4 regions of the Streptomyces sp. NPDC043427 genome follow, and region 2 is predicted to be linked to each of the others. Evidence: riboswitches for the same ligand, from Rfam matches in the RefSeq annotation. Region 2 holds a riboswitch; each other region holds the start of a gene.

Region 1 (3,732 bases), on a different contig from region 2:
ACCCTCGCGGTCGGAGAACTCCAGGGACTCGCGGAGGCGTACGGGCGAGATGTTGGAGGCGGCGATGTGCCGCACCTTGCCCGCCCGCACCAGCTCGTCGAGGGCGCCGATGATCTCCTCGACGGGCACCTCGGGCCTGTCGAAGTGCGTGTAGTAGAGGTCGATGTAATCGGTGTCCAGGCGGCGCAGGGAGGCATCGGCGGCGGCCTTGATGTTGGCCGCGCTCAGGCCCTGGTAGTCGGGGTGCTGACTGACCTTGGTGGCGATGACCACGTCGGAGCGGTTGCCACGGGCCTTGACCCACTTGCCGATGACGGTCTCGGACTCGCCGCCCGCGTTGCCCTCGGCCCAGGCCGAGTAGGCGTCGGCGGTGTCGACGAAGTTGCCCCCGGCCGCGGTGTAGGCGTCGAGGACGTCGAAGGAGGTGGCCTCGTCGGCGGTCCAGCCGAAGACGTTGCCGCCGAGGGCTAGCGGGAAGACCTCCAGGTCGGAGGAACCGAGCTTGCGAAGAGAAGAAGAAGTCATGCTCTACGTCAACGCGTTGACGGGAGGCACGCATTCCGCGCCTCCCGTCAACGGTTCGTAACATCCGGGAGACCTCACCGACTCCCGGAAGATCTACGTCAGGGGTTGATCCCCTTGCTGCGCAGCCACGCCGACGGGTCGATGCCCGTGCTGCTGCCGCCCGGGTGGACCTCCAGGTGGAGGTGGGCGCCGGTGACGTTGCCGGTGGCGCCGACGCGGCCGATGACGTCGCCCGTGGCGACCTTCTGGCCGACGCTGACGTTGATGGAGGACTGGTGCGCGAACCAGAGCTCCGTACCGTCGTCGAGCGTGAGGATCGTGCGGTAGCCGTAGGAACCGGCCCAGCCCGCCTCGGTGATGGTGCCGCTGTGGATGGCCTTGATGAGCGTGCCGGTGGGCGCCGCGAAGTCGAGGCCGGTGTGGTAGCCGGAGGACCAGTAGGAGCCGGCCTGACCGAAGGTCGAGGTGATGGTGTACGAGGAGGTCGGCAGCGTGTACTCCTTGGCCAGCTCGGCCAGGCGCTCGGCCTCGGCCTTCCGCTGCTTCTCCTCCTCCGCCTTCTTCTTGGCGGCGGCGGCCTTGGCCTTGGCCTCCTGCTCCGCCTTCGCGGCGGCGGCGTCGGCGGCCTTGGCGGCCGCGGCCTCGGCGGCGGCCTCCGCCTTGCTCTCCAGCTGGCCCTGCTGCGACTCGGCCTGGGCCATGATGCGGCTGCGCAGCGACTCACCGGCGTCGGTGGCGCTCTGGGTGGTGTCGTCGACGCCGACGCTGCTGAGGGCGTCCGCGGCGTCCCGAGTGTCGTCCTGGGGGTCGTCCGTCAGGAGCGAGCCGACGGAGGGCAGGTCGGGCACGGAGATGGAGACCGGCGGCTTGCCGGTGTTGGCGCTGGCCATGCCGCCCGCGCCGACGGCGGCGATGACGCCGACGCCCAGGACGGTGGAGCTGCGGGCGAGCCCGCCACGCTGCTTGGCGACACGGTGCCGGCCACGTACCGGGCGAATGGACTCCGCGGTGGGATTCCACTCCTCCCAGGGGCCCTCGTCGTTGCGGTAGTCGCCGTAGCCGAAGATCTCGGTACTGCGGCGGCTCGGCGCGTGCGGAGCCTCGGGGGCAGGCGGGTTGGACGCCACGAAGGCGTGCTCCTTTCCTTCCGTGACGCCTACCGGGTTAGCTGACGGGTTCGGAGCGGGAAGGTCTCCTACGCGCGTATACCTGCCGTGACTTCACGGCGGCATCCACGTGATTCACCCCAAGGTGGTGGTTCCCCGGTTCCCTTGCGGGATTCGGCGCGTGAGCACGGAGCCGTCTCTTGTGACGGCTGGGACGACCGCGCTGCGTTATCGAACGTTAATAGACACGAGGTCAGGTTTCCAAGCTGTTCCTCTTGATCATTAACATTTTCACCCTGGACTTACGACCCATGAGCGGTGAAAAACGGGCGAGTTGACCACGTGGTGGATCCCTCACGGTTCTGACGGTGCGTCAGTTGTTATGCGGAGCGGGGCGGCCCACTCACACCCCGTGACTGCGCTCGTTCACACCCCCAAACGCACCGATGGCCGGGATCCGTGAGAATCCCGGCCATCGGCCTTCAGTAGCGGGGACAGGATTTGAACCTGCGACCTCTGGGTTATGAGCCCAGCGAGCTACCGAGCTGCTCCACCCCGCGTCGGTGATTCCAGTGTACGGCATCCGCGGGGTGCGAAGCACACGGGTATTGCGGTGACGGGGGATCAGCCGAGCAGATGGCGGTTCGGGGCCATGGCCCGCTCCGCGTACTCCGGCACGACGACGACCTCGACACCGCCCGCCACCAGCACGCCCGTGCCGTCGGCACCCTCGACGAAGGTGTCCGGCTCACGCCAGGCCGTGACGACCCGCCCCACCCCCGCGTCGAGGATCAGACGGGCGCAGGGCGCGGGCCGGGACGCGCGGCGGGCGCAGGGTTCGAGACTGCTGTAGACGGTGGCGGACGCGAGCCTGGGGTCGGCCGGGTCGATCTTCGCGAGGGCCGCCTCCTCCGCGTGCACGAGGGGATCGCCGCCCTCCCGGGAGTACCCGCGCGCCAGTTCGGTCCCGTCGGCCGCCACGACCACGGCGCCCACGCTGAAGGCGCCCTCCGACGGCGGACACAGCTCCGCGAGGTGACAGGCGAGGGCGAGCCAGTGCCGGTCGGCGGGGGCGGCCACCCCCGCACTGCCGGGTGCCGTCGGCTCGTAGCGCATCAGTACGACGTCCTCGATCTGCCGGGTCTCCACGAGTCGCAGTCGTCCGCCCTGGTAGGCACCGGACCCGAACAGCCGGGGCGCGCTGGGGTCGCCCACGAAGAGGGGCGCGAGGACGAGCTGGAGTTCGTCGGCGAGTTCCTGCTGAAGCAGCTGGGTGTGGATGGTTCCGCCGCCCTCGACCATGAGCCGTCGCACACCGCGTACGTCGTGGAGGTGTTCCAGGATCCGGCGCCAGTCGAGTTCGGCGCCCAGCGCCACGACCTCGGCGCCGGCGTCGATACCGGCCCGCCGGGCCCGTTCCGCGCCCTTGTCCGTCGTACAGAGGACCTTCTCCCCGCCCGTGTGCCAGAACTGCGCCGCCGGATCCAGCTCGCCCGAGCCGCTGACCGTGACCTTCAGCGGGAACTCGGGCTTCCCCGCGGCGACACGGGCCGCGCGCCGCTCGGGCGAGTTGACCAGCAGCCGGGGGTTGTCGGCGCGGATCGTGCCGGCGCCGATCAGGATGGCGTCGACGGAGGCCCGTACCTCGTCGACCCGGTCGAAGTCGGCCGGGCTGGAGAGCAGGAGCCGCTCGGGGCCGGTGTCGTCCAGGTAGCCGTCGAGGGAGACCGCGGCGGACAGCAGGACGTAAGGGAGAGGCATCTACGCACTCCATCGTGAGGACGGGAGCATCTGAGGACAGAGGCACCGTGGGCGGGAGCGTCCGGGGCTTGGTTCAAGTTTGAAACAAACCTACACTGGTGACATGACGACCCGCTGGCTCACCCCCGAGGAGCAGCGCGCCTGGCGCGCGTACATCGCCGCCACCATGCTCCTGGAGGACGCGCTCGACCGGCAGCTCCAGCAGGAGGCCGGCATGCCGCACATCTATTACTCCATCCTGGCCACCCTGTCCGAGACACCGGAACACCGGCTGCGCATGACGGACCTCGCCGAGGAGCTGAAGATCACCCGCAGCCGGCTGACGTACGCGGTGGCGCGC
Region 2 (3,732 bases):
CTGATACGGAAGTGGCTCCACGTCGTGCGGAACGCGAAGTGGCCGCCGGTGTACGGCTCCAGGTCGGTGTAGTCGAAGACGAGCCGCCCGTTGCTCCACCAGCGGACCGTGGAACCGGCCGACACGATGCGGACGCGGTTCGGCTCGTTCGCGACGAGCAGCGGCTCGGTGCAGTCGTGGAGCAGGGGGCGCACCCCGGCCTGGCCGACGTAACGGCGCAGTCGGGTGGTGGTGTTGGAGTTGGCGCCGTAGCCGACGTAGTACGTCTTGAGGTAGTCGTACTCGGCGAGCGCGCCGCCGCGCCGGGTGGCGAAAAGGTCGTCAGGAGAGCGGACGTCGACGGCGTTCCAGAAGTTGTTGAGGTCCGAGACGCGGTCGTTGAGGCCTCCGGCGGAGACGGGTGTGGCGGTGTACTCGATGGCGTAGGGGCCCGCGAGCGGTTTTCTGAACCAGATCGTGGCTCCGGCGGGTACGTCGACCTCCAGGGTTCCGCGGGAGGCGGTGACGATGCCGCCCTGCTCGAGTTCGACGGCCCACTGACGCAGGCCGTGACGGAAGTCGTCGTGGGCGATGAGGCGGCGGTGGCGGGGCGCGGCGCTCGCGGTGGTCACGGGGGCGAGGGCGGCCAGGGCGGCGCCGGCGGCGAGGGCACCGAAGGCTCTGCGCGTGCTCGTCACGGGTAACAGCTCCTCAGCGGGGCGGGACTACGGATGGAAAGCGCTTGCCGTCTGACGGGGATCACCTTCCCCCGCCTCCGCCCCCGCTGTCGACACCCCTGACGCCACCGCCACAGGACCGCAACGCGGCGATCGTCCACGACCGTGCCCGGACATACCGAAGGCCGGACCCGGGGATCGGGGGTCCGGCCTTCGGCAGCGTGTCAGGCAGATGGTGGCGCGGTCCGTCAGCCGACGGTGACGCCGTGCGAGCGGAGGTAGGCGACCGGGTCCACGTCCGAGCCGTAGTCCGGGGTCGTCCGGATCTCGAAGTGCAGGTGCGGTCCGGTCACGTTGCCGGTCGCACCGGAGAGGCCGATCTGCTGACCCTCGGTCACGGCCTGGCCCGCGGAGACGGAGATCGAGGACAGGTGGGCGTACTGGGCGTAGTAGCCGTCGTTCAGCTTGATGACGACCTGGTTGCCGTATGCGCCGCCCCAGCCCGCGGAGACGACCGTGCCCGCGGCCACGGCCTTGAGGGACGTGCCGGTCGGGACGACGAAGTCGACGCCGGTGTGGTAGCCGCTGGACCACATGCTGCCGGCCATGTGGTACGGGGTGCCGATGGTGGCGCCGACCACGGGGAGGGTGTAACCGCTGCCGGTGGAGGCGCCGTTGGACTGGGTGGCCGTGGTGGTCTTGGCGGCGGAGGACTTCGAGGACGTGGAGGTCTTCGAGGTCTTCGACGACTTCGAAGACTGCGGCGAGGTCGAGGACTTCGACGTCTTCGACTCCGAGGAGGAGGTCGTGCCGGTGCTCGTCTCGGCCTTCTTGCCCAGGGACAGCTTCAGGCCGGGGTGAATGAGCGACGGGTCGGAGCCGACGGTCTCGCGGTTGTCGGCGTAGAGCTTCTTCCAGCCGCCTCTGACGTGCTGCTCGTCGGCGATCTTCGAGAGGTAGTCGCCGGAGCGCACCGTGTAGATCCGGGCGCTCGCGGGGTCCGAGGCGGTCTTCTTCTCGGCCGCCTTCTTCTCCGTTACCGGAGCGGACTGGACGGCCTTTTCGGGAGCGGACTGGGAAGGCGCGGCGTGGGCGCCGGTGGCCCCGAGAAGGGGGAGGGCGAGCGCGGCGCCGCCGGTTCCGGCGACAGCGATGGAGCGGGTGAAACGTTGGGCCTTGGGACGGCGGTGCTTACCCTTCGCGGGCATGGCGAATTCCTCTCCGGCGCCTGCGAGGTGAGCTGTCGGGTGCGAGCTGGAGATGCCCGGCCGCGCCGAGGCGCGGCTTAACCCCAAGCCGTTCCGGGAACCGGAACAGGCGGTCTTACCTGTGGGTCCCCCGCTCCTGCCGTGCACGGGTCAGTGTGTGCGGTTCTCCGGACGGCGGCAGGATTGGGCGTCCGTCCGGATTGGTGGCGAACGTAAGCGACCAGGACGCAAAGGAACAAGCGGAGGGTTGCGCGGGAATGCGTTTCTCGTGATCCGCTGTGAGAATTCCCGGTGACACTCCGTGTAGTACGAAGGCACCGGTTCCTGTGAAAGCCCTTGGAAACCACATGAATTACGTGGACATGACGAGCAACTCACGGTCACGGATATGACGCTAATCACGTGACGTCGCTCCAGACCCCTTTCTTTCAGAGCGAGTTGGGATTAACCCCGCAATTCAGACAGAACTCTCAGATGCGACGCAGCCGGAGAACTGCCGCATCCAGGTCGCCCCGCAGTCCGGTACGCCATCCGTGATGCAACAGCACCGCCCCTCGATGAATTTCACCCGTTTCGAGGCATTCGTACGATGCTGTCGGGTCGAGCCCGCGCAGCCGCAGCGCCGGCACGGGCTCGCCGTGGTGCTGCGCCTGGAGCCAGGCCAGGACGACGGACTCGTCCCCGCGGACGTACTGCACGGCGCTGAGTCCGCCCCGCGGGGGCCGCAGCCGGTGGAGATCGCCGTGCTGCACCAGCGGGCGGATCTTCTTGTAGAGCTCCACCCACTCCCGGGCCTCCGCGAGCTCCTCCTCGGCCCACTGGGCGAGGTCGCCGCCGACTCCGAGGACGCCCGCCATGGCGCTGACGAACCGGAAGCGCAGGGAGCTGACCCGGCCGTTGAGCTGGGCGTTGGGGCTGTCGGTGACCCAGGCGGCCATGACCCGCGCGGGGTGGATCTGACTGAAGCCGTGCTGGATGGCGAGCCGGTCGAGGGGGTCGGTGTTGTCCGAGGTCCACACCTGGTCCGTACGGCTCAGCACCCCGAGGTCGATCCGGCCGCCGCCACCCGAGCAGGACTCGAAGGCGACACCCGGGTGGGCCGCCCGCAGCCGGTCCAGCAGGGCGTAAAGGGCGTTGACGTGGTCGACCCAGAGTCGCTGCGGGTAGCCCTCACCGGGCCAGCCGGCGTCGGTGAAGCAGCGATTGAAGTCCCACTTCACGTAGTCGATCGGGGCACTGGAAAGAAGGCTGTCGAGCTGCCGCCAGAGGTAGTCCTGGACATCCGGGCGGGCGAGGTTCAGTACGAGCTGATTGCGGAACTCCGTCCGCTTTCGTCCCGGTTGGTACTGCACCCAGTCGGGGTGCGCCCGGTACAGCTCGCTGTCCGGGTTCACCATCTCGGGTTCGACCCAGATGCCGAACTGCATCCCGAGCGCGTGGACGTAGTCGGCGAGCGGCTTCAGCCCGCCGGGGAAGCGGTCGGGGTTGGGCCGCCAGTCGCCGAGCCCGGCGCGGTCGCTGGTGCGCGCCCCGAACCAGCCGTCGTCGACCACGAACAGCTCGACGCCGATGGCCGCGGCCCGCCGCGCCAGCGTGGCCTGCTGCTCCTCGGAGATGTCGAACTCGGTGGCCTCCCAGGAGTTGAACAGCACGGGCCGGTCCCGGTCCGCGTCGGGAACGACGTAGGTCCGCTGGTAGCTGTGCCAGGCCCGGCTCGCCCCGCCGAAGCCGCCGTCGCTCCACAGGCCCGCGAAGACCGGCGTGGTGTGGACCTCTCCTGCCGCGAGCCGCAGCAGGCCCGAGTCGTCGTATCCGGCACCGCCTGTGATCTGCACGCGCGCGTCGGGAAGCTGGGCCACGGCGATCCG
Region 3 (3,732 bases), on a different contig from region 2:
TCGTCTGGGTGGAGCGGTAGTTCTGCTCCAGCAGGATCGTCGTCGCGTCCGGATAGTCCTCCTCGAACTGGAGGATGTTGCGGATGGTCGCACCGCGGAAGGCGTAGATCGACTGGTCGGCGTCACCCACCACGCAGAGCTCGGCGGGCGGGACGTCGTACTCGTTGGGCGGCACGTCGACGGGGTGCTCGGAGGTGCCGACGAGCTCGCGGACGAGGGCGTACTGCGCGTGGTTGGTGTCCTGGTACTCGTCGACGAGGACGTGCCGGAAGCGGCGGCGGTAGTGCTCGGCGACGTCCGGGAAGGCGCGCAGCAGGTTGACCGTCGTCATGATCAGGTCGTCGAAGTCGAGGGCGTTCGCCTCACGCAGCCGCGACTGGTACAGGGCATAGGCCTGGGCGAGGGTCTTCTCGAAACCGTCGGTGGCCTGCGCGGCGAAGTCCTCCTCGTCGATCAGCTCGTTCTTGAGGTTGCTGATCTTGGCGCTGAAGGACTTGGGCGGGAAGCGCTTGGGGTCGAGGTCCAGGTCGCGGCAGACCAGGGCCATCAGGCGCTTGGAGTCGGCGGCGTCGTAGATCGAGAACGACGACGTGAAGCCGAGCTTCTTGGACTCGCGGCGCAGGATGCGCACACATGCGCTGTGGAAGGTCATCACCCACATCGCGTTCGCGCGCGGGCCGACGAGCTGCTCGACGCGCTCTTTCATCTCGCCCGCGGCTTTGTTGGTGAAGGTGATCGCGAGGATCTGGCCCGGGTGGACGTTCCGCTCGCCGAGCAGGTGGGCGATGCGGTGGGTGAGCACGCGGGTCTTGCCGGACCCGGCGCCGGCCACGATGAGCAGCGGGGTGCCGGAGTGCACGACGGCGGCGCGCTGGTTCTCGTTCAGCCCCTCCAGGAGCGCGGCCGGGTCCACCACCGGGCGCGGGGCGCCGTCGCGGTAGTACTCCTCCCGGTCCGGCGGCACGTCGAACTTCCCGCCGAACAGATCGTCCGGGATCGGCTCCGGTACGTGATCGTCGTCGGGCGGCGGAGGCTCTTCCCCATGGCCCTTCGGGGCCTGGAGGTCCGCCAGGAAGCTGTCGTCAAAGAGGCTGCTCATCGCTCTCCGAGTCTAGGGCGCCCCACCGACAACGGGCCGCCACCCCGAAAACATCCCGGAAAACCCGCCCTCACACCCTGCGGAACCGCTCCGTCACGATCGGCGACGAACCTGCTTCGCGAGCGCAAATACGCCCAAGCCGTCACAGACATCTCCACATGGGCCCCAACAAGTAAAGCCCTGACCCCAGGTCACGAAAATGTATCGGGCATATCACCCATCAACCTTCACAAGGGCCACACCAGTTGGCTACCGTGCCGGGCAGGCCGCACGACCCCCACCGGCGAACGTCGCCGGGCCGCGCGGCCTCCGCCGAGTCCGCCCGCGCCGCAGTGCCGGCCGGAGCCGGGGACCCACCGAGACCTTGGGGTGAATCGGCCCACTCCCCTGACGGGGACAAGGCCGTAGGGCAACCCTTCCGAACCACCCGCCCGAACCCGACAGCTAACCCGGTAGGCGGACGATGGAAGGAGTCGCCTCCCTTGGCGTCGCAGCACCGCAAGCCCCGCTCCGCGGGCAAGCGCGTGGCGGGCATACGCACGCCCGCCCTCGCCACGGCCGCCCTCACCTCCGTGGCCCTGCTCTCCCAGACGGCCAACGCCGCACCCGCGGACGACAAGCCGAGCCTCGAGGAAGTCGAGAAGAAGGTCGACGACCTCTACCGCCAGGCGGAGTCGGCGACCGAGAAGTACAACGCGGCCAAGGAGAAGACCGCGAAGCAGCGCGAGCACGTCGACACCCTCCTCGACGACGTCGCGAAGCGCGCGCAGAAGCTCAACGAGGAGCGCGAGCGGCTCGGCTCCTACGCCGCGGCCCAGTACCGCACCGGCGCGGCCGCGCCCGACACCGCGACCTTCCTGCTGGCGGACTCCCCACAGGACTACTTCGACCAGACTCAGCTGATGGACCGGATGACCGGCCGTCAGAAGAAGGAGGTCGACGACTACTTCGCCGAGCAGTCGGCGACGATGGAGAAGCGCCAGGAGGCGAGCGAGAGCCTCGCCACGCTCACCGACTCGCAGAACGACCTGAAGACCGCCAAGAGCACCGTCCAGAAGAAGCTCGCCGACGCGCGCGGGCTGCTGTCGAAGCTGACGGCGGAGGAGAAGGCGCGGCTCGCGGCGATCGAGAAGCAGAAGCAGGAAGCGGCCGCGCGCAAGGCGGCGGAGCTGGCGAAGCAGCAGGCGGCGCAGCAGAAGGCCCAGGAGGAGGCAGCAGCCCAGCAGGACAGCTCCTCGCCGTCCTCGTCCCCCTCGTCGTCCTCGTCCTCGTCGACGCCCACCGACTCCTCGTACGCCACCAAGGCCGAGAAGGCGCTCGCCTTCGCCCGCGCGCAGATCGGCAAGCCGTACGTCTGGGGCGCCACCGGCCCCGACTCCTACGACTGCTCCGGCCTCACCCAGGCCGCCTGGAAGGCCGCCGGCGTGGACCTCCCCCGCGTCACCTACGACCAGGTCAACGCCGGCACCACGGTCTCCCTCGCCAACGCCCAGCCCGGTGACCTGGTCTTCTTCTACGACGACATCAGCCACGTCGGCATCTACATCGGCAACGGCATGATGATCCACGCCCCGAAGCCGGGCGCGTACGTCCGCGAGGAGTCCATCTACTACGACGGCGAATCGGGGATCCACAGCGTCGTACGACCGGCCTGACCCCGCCGGGGCCGACCGGGTGGGGGCACGCGCGCGTGGAGCGCCTTTCCGCGCCCGCGGCGAGGTGGCTCCTTAGCATCGGGGCATGCCCCGCCCCTCCCCCCTCCGCGCCTGGTGGGCGCAGCGCTCACCGGCGACAGGCGCCGCTGTCATGGCGACCGGCATCGTGGCGGTCGGCCTGCGGTTGGCGGGGTACGAGGCGCTGTCCCGGATCGCGCTGGGAGCGGCGTCCGCAGCGTGGCTGGTCCTGGCGGTGCTCTTCGCCGTACGGCTGCTGTGGGAACGCGAGCGGTGGGTGGCGGAGGCGGCCACGCCGGACGTGCTCACGGCGGTCGCCGCCACCACCGTGCTCGGCACCGGTTTTTCGGCCCTGGGGCAGCAGACCGTCGCGGCGGCTCTGCTGGCGCTGTCGGCCGCGCTGGGGCCCGGCCTGCTCCTCGCCGTCGTACCGCACTGGCGGCGGCGCATGCCGGGGACGGTGTTCCTCGGCTGTGTGGCCGCGCAGGGGCTCGCCGTGCTGGCCGCCGCCCTCGCCGGGGCCGAGGCGGCCGACTGGCTCGCGCACGCCGCTCTCGTGCTCTTCTGGCTCGGCCTGGCCCTCTACTGCGCCGCGCTGTTCTGCTTCGACCTCCGGCAGGTGACCGTGGGCTCGGGCGACCAGTGGATCGCGGGCGGCGCCCTCTCCATCTCGGCGCTCGCCGGGTCGAGGCTGCTCGTCGCCGACAGCGCGCGCCTGTACCTGTGGAACAACGACGACAGCCGGGTCCTGCGCACCGTGACGGTCGGCCTGCTCGTGCTCGACCTGTGCTGGTACGCCGTACTCGTGGCCGCCGAATGCGTCCGGCGTCGCCCGCACTACGACGAGCGCCGCTGGGCGACGGCGTTCCCGATGGGGATGACCGCGGCGGCGATGCTGTCCGTCGCCGACGCCCTGGACGTCTCCTGGCTGAAGGTGCCCGGTCAGGCCCTGCTGTGGAT
Region 4 (3,732 bases), on a different contig from region 2:
CACACCCAAGCTGGGCGCGGGATACGTGTCGTCGGTGCCGGGGCTGTACTTCACGGGGCTGCCGGCCGCGGCGTCGTACGGCCCGGTGATGCGGTTCGTGTGCGGCACGGAGTTCGCCTCACCGAGGCTGGCGCGGCATCTGGCGGCGGCGCACGGCTGAGACGGAGGGACACGAGCACCCCCTGGGGGTGAAAAGCCGATCGCCGCATGGGAGTTGAAAGTGGCGGCTGGGCGGCGATGGGCGCTGTCGCCGTCCGGTTCGCGCTGAGTGGAGGGGGGTGTCCTGTCCGTATTCTCTGATCATGGCCGCACCCACCGCATCTGACGAGCGCACCGCGTACTCACTCATCGCCACCGACCTGGACGGAACGCTGCTGCGCGGCGACGACACCGTCTCCGACCGGTCCTTCGCCGCGCTCGCGCGGGTGGCACGGGCGGGTGCCCAGCACCTCGTCGTCACGGGACGGCCGGCGCCCCGGGTGCGCCCGCTCCTCGACGACCTCGGCAGCGCGGGGCTCGCGGTGTGCGGGCAGGGCGCACAGGTCTACGACGCCGGCGCGGACCGGCTGTTGTGGTCCGTCACCCTGGACCGGGAGTTGGCGGAGACGGCGCTGGAGAAGGTGGAGGCCGAGGTGGGGCAGGTGTACGCCGCGGTAGACCAGGACGGCGTCGAGGGGCTCACGCTCATCGAGCCCGGGTATCTGATGCCCCACCCGACCCTGCCCGCCGTACGGGTCGGTCGGCGCGCAGACCTGTGGTGCGCGCCGATCAGCAAGGTCCTGCTACGCCATCCCGACCTGTCCGACGACGAACTGGCTGCGACGGCGCGCGGAGTGGTCGGCTCCCTCGCGACGGTCACCATGTCGGGACCGGGGACGGTCGAACTCCAGCCGTGCGGCATCACCAAGGCGACCGGCCTGGCGCTGGCCGCCGAGCACCTGGGTCTGAGCCCGGCGGACACGATCGCCTTCGGGGACATGCCCAACGACATCCCCATGTTCGACTGGGCGGCCCGAGGCGTCGCGATGGCCAACGCACACCCCGAACTCAAGGCCGTAGCAGACGAGATCACCACGTCGAACGAGGACGACGGCATCGCCGTCGTCCTCGAAGGACTGTTCCCCGAAGGCTGAGGGGGGCAGGCCTAGGGCCTCTCGTTTGGATCAGGCCGGATCAGGGAGCGGGGTCCGGCCTGATCCAAACAAAAAAGAACAAGCAGGGAACCAAAAGTTGTTGACCGGAAAGTAGCGTGCCGCCGCGTAGTTGCAGGCGGCCGTGATGTTCGCGATCGGGTCGTAGGGGTCGAACGACGTGCCGGGCACGTGGTAGGCCTGGAACGTCGGGTCGATGACCTGGAGCAGGCCCTTGGACGGGGTTCCGGCGGCCGCGTTGGAGTCCCACAGGTTGATGGCGTTGGGGTTGCCGGAGGACTCACGCATGATGTTGCGGTAAATGCCGTCGTAGGAACCGGGGATGCCCCGTTCGGCCATGATGGCGAGCGACGCTCGGATCCAGCCGTCGAGGGTGTTGGGGTAGCCCGTGACGGCAGCGGTCGTCAGGGTCGGGGTGGCGGCGGAGGCACTGGTCGCGCCGATGAGCGGCAGCGCGAGCACGGCGGCGCCGGTGCCGGCGACGGCGAGAGTGCGAACGAGTCGGGACGTGCGGGTGCGGCGGGGCAGGCCGGCAGCGGGCATGGTGAATTCCTCTCCGGCGCCTGCGAGGTGAGCTGTCGGGTTCGGGCTGGGAGGTGCCCGGCCGGGCCGCCGTACGGCGACACGGCTTCACCCCAAGCCGGTCCGGTGCGATGCCCGGCCCGGCGACTTACCTGGGTCCCCCGCTCCTGCCGTACGCGAGTGAGTTCGTCGATGGGTGGCGGCGGGCGGCGGCAGGATGAGGCGTCCGCCCGACAGGCCGGGAACGTATGCGAGAGCACATGTCGGGAACAAGTGGTGGATTGGCGTCTTGCCCTATTGACCTTGGTCTGAGGCGTATCGGGTGCTTGATCCTTTGCGGTTGCCAAGACTCAACTCGGGGGTGGGCAAAGGGGGGAGCTGACATGCGGCGCAGTGTCCGAATAAACCCGCACGTGACCCAATTCACTGCGCACATCTCCTCAGCTCATTTGCCGCCAAGGGGAATTGAGGATCCAATTGCGGCAAATAGGGCACTACGACTCCATGGCTGGATGACGACCGCGAGGTGGGGCATGAATCACTGCTCGCGGGTAAGTCGATGGATGTCCTGTCGTATCGGAAGATCAAAGACATAACGCCTGATTCCATACCGTCCGGACGGTATGGAATGTGGGAGGGCGGGGGGCATCAGTGATCGAAAGGTGACCGGATACGCTGACTTGAGTGATGGCAGCGACCTATCGACAAACCATGTAAGCGCCGGTAGACACCAGCAGACAGGAGACCCCTCGTGACCGTCGTCGGGCCGTTCGGGCTGAGCGTGCGGGACCAGGCTCTGGAAGCCGATGTCCAGGCCGGAATGGCGGCCGTCGAGGAAGGTTTGCTCGAAGCCACCAAGAGCGAGGTCCCGTTCATTACGGAGGCCGCGCAGCACCTCGTACGAGCGGGCGGGAAGCGTTTTCGGCCACTTCTTGTGATGCTCGCGGCGCAGTTCGGTGACCCGTACGCGCCGGGGATCGTGCCGTCGGCGGTGGTGGTGGAGCTGACCCACCTCGCCACGCTGTACCACGATGACGTGATGGACGAGGCCGAGGTGCGGCGCGGAGTGGACAGCGCGAACACGCGCTGGGGCAACTCCGTCGCGGTCCTCACCGGCGACTTCCTGTTCGCGCGGGCCTCGCACATCCTGGCCGACCTGGGGCCGGAGGCGGTGCGGGTCCAGGCGGAGGCGTTCGAGCGGCTGGTCACGGGCCAGATCCTGGAGACGGCGGGCCCCACGGACGGGCGCGACCCGGTCGAGCACTACCTGGACGTGCTGGGTGGCAAGACCGGCTCGCTCGTCGCGGTGTCGTGCCGCTTCGGGGCGATGATGTCCGGCGCCGACGAGACCGTGGTCGACGTCCTGACGCAGTACGGCGAGCGGCTGGGGGTCGCCTTCCAGCTCGCGGACGACGTGCTGGACATCGCCTCCGACTCCCACGAGTCGGGCAAGACGCCGGGGACGGACCTGCGCGAGGGCATCCCGACCCTTCCGGTGCTGCGGCTGCGCGAGCGGGCGGCCCGGCTCGGGCTGGCCGAGGACATCGCCCTGTGCGAGCTGTTGGACTCCGACCTGACCGACGACGCCCGGCACGCCGAGGCGCTGGCGGCCCTGCGCGCGCACCCCGCGCTGGAGCAGGCGCGGCAGGATGCGATCCGGTACGCCAAGGAGGCCCGGGCCGCGCTGGCACCGCTGAAGGAGTGCGATGCGAAGGTCGCGCTGATGGAGTTGTGCGACGCGGTGGTGCACCGGGCCGGCTAGGCCCCCTGTGCCCCCTGCGTCCCGTGCATCCTTCCCTGTGTCCCCTGTACCCCGTACATCCCGTACATCCCCTACGTCCCAGTACGTCCCCCGGCGCCTCTCGCCCTCTCGGAGCATCTGACGCTATGTGATGTATGTCACATTACCGGGCGGAGGTCGGCCCGTTCGGCGGCGTCACCTCGCACGACCCCTACGGGTCGGGGGGAGGCGCCGCCTCCTCATGTCATACCGCAGGCGTACGCGGAGTTGAGCCCGAGGGTTGACGAATCCCCTTGGTGGATTTGGTCAGATGGACAC

What was found. A riboswitch is a leader RNA that binds a small molecule or an ion and turns the genes downstream of it on or off. The one in region 2 is predicted to bind cyclic di-AMP.
Region 1: it holds a riboswitch for cyclic di-AMP, as region 2 does, so the genes downstream of both, AC067M_RS32990 (M23 family metallopeptidase) here and AC067M_RS28980 (M23 family metallopeptidase) in region 2, are expected to answer to the same signal.
Region 3: it holds a riboswitch for cyclic di-AMP, as region 2 does, so the genes downstream of both, AC067M_RS06870 (C40 family peptidase) here and AC067M_RS28980 (M23 family metallopeptidase) in region 2, are expected to answer to the same signal.
Region 4: it holds a riboswitch for cyclic di-AMP, as region 2 does, so the genes downstream of both, AC067M_RS36875 (transglycosylase SLT domain-containing protein) here and AC067M_RS28980 (M23 family metallopeptidase) in region 2, are expected to answer to the same signal.

What each region holds. Positions count from the first base shown of each region.
Region 1 covers NZ_JBWKCC010000027.1:14,204-17,935, forward strand. The annotation lists gene AC067M_RS32985 (aldo/keto reductase) at 1-525, opposite strand, end outside; gene AC067M_RS32990 (M23 family metallopeptidase) at 624-1,652, opposite strand; cyclic di-AMP (ydaO/yuaA leader) riboswitch at 1,664-1,821, opposite strand; tRNA gene AC067M_RS32995 (tRNA-Met) at 2,118-2,191, opposite strand; gene AC067M_RS33000 (dihydrofolate reductase family protein) at 2,256-3,392, opposite strand; gene AC067M_RS33005 (MarR family winged helix-turn-helix transcriptional regulator) at 3,496-3,732, shown strand, end outside.
Region 2 covers NZ_JBWKCC010000021.1:47,400-51,131, forward strand. The annotation lists gene AC067M_RS28975 (DUF6250 domain-containing protein) at 1-677, opposite strand, end outside; gene AC067M_RS28980 (M23 family metallopeptidase) at 905-1,864, opposite strand; cyclic di-AMP (ydaO/yuaA leader) riboswitch at 1,869-2,030, opposite strand; gene AC067M_RS28985 (alpha-galactosidase) at 2,335-3,732, opposite strand, start outside.
Region 3 covers NZ_JBWKCC010000002.1:653,255-656,986, forward strand. The annotation lists gene pcrA (DNA helicase PcrA) at 1-1,099, opposite strand, end outside; cyclic di-AMP (ydaO/yuaA leader) riboswitch at 1,415-1,573, shown strand; gene AC067M_RS06870 (C40 family peptidase) at 1,582-2,754, shown strand; gene AC067M_RS06875 (tellurite resistance/C4-dicarboxylate transporter family protein) at 2,840-3,732, shown strand, end outside.
Region 4 covers NZ_JBWKCC010000032.1:115,162-118,893, forward strand. The annotation lists gene AC067M_RS36865 (NAD(P)-binding domain-containing protein) at 1-160, shown strand, start outside; gene AC067M_RS36870 (HAD family hydrolase) at 303-1,133, shown strand; gene AC067M_RS36875 (transglycosylase SLT domain-containing protein) at 1,164-1,694, opposite strand; cyclic di-AMP (ydaO/yuaA leader) riboswitch at 1,697-1,862, opposite strand; gene AC067M_RS36880 (polyprenyl synthetase family protein) at 2,425-3,435, shown strand.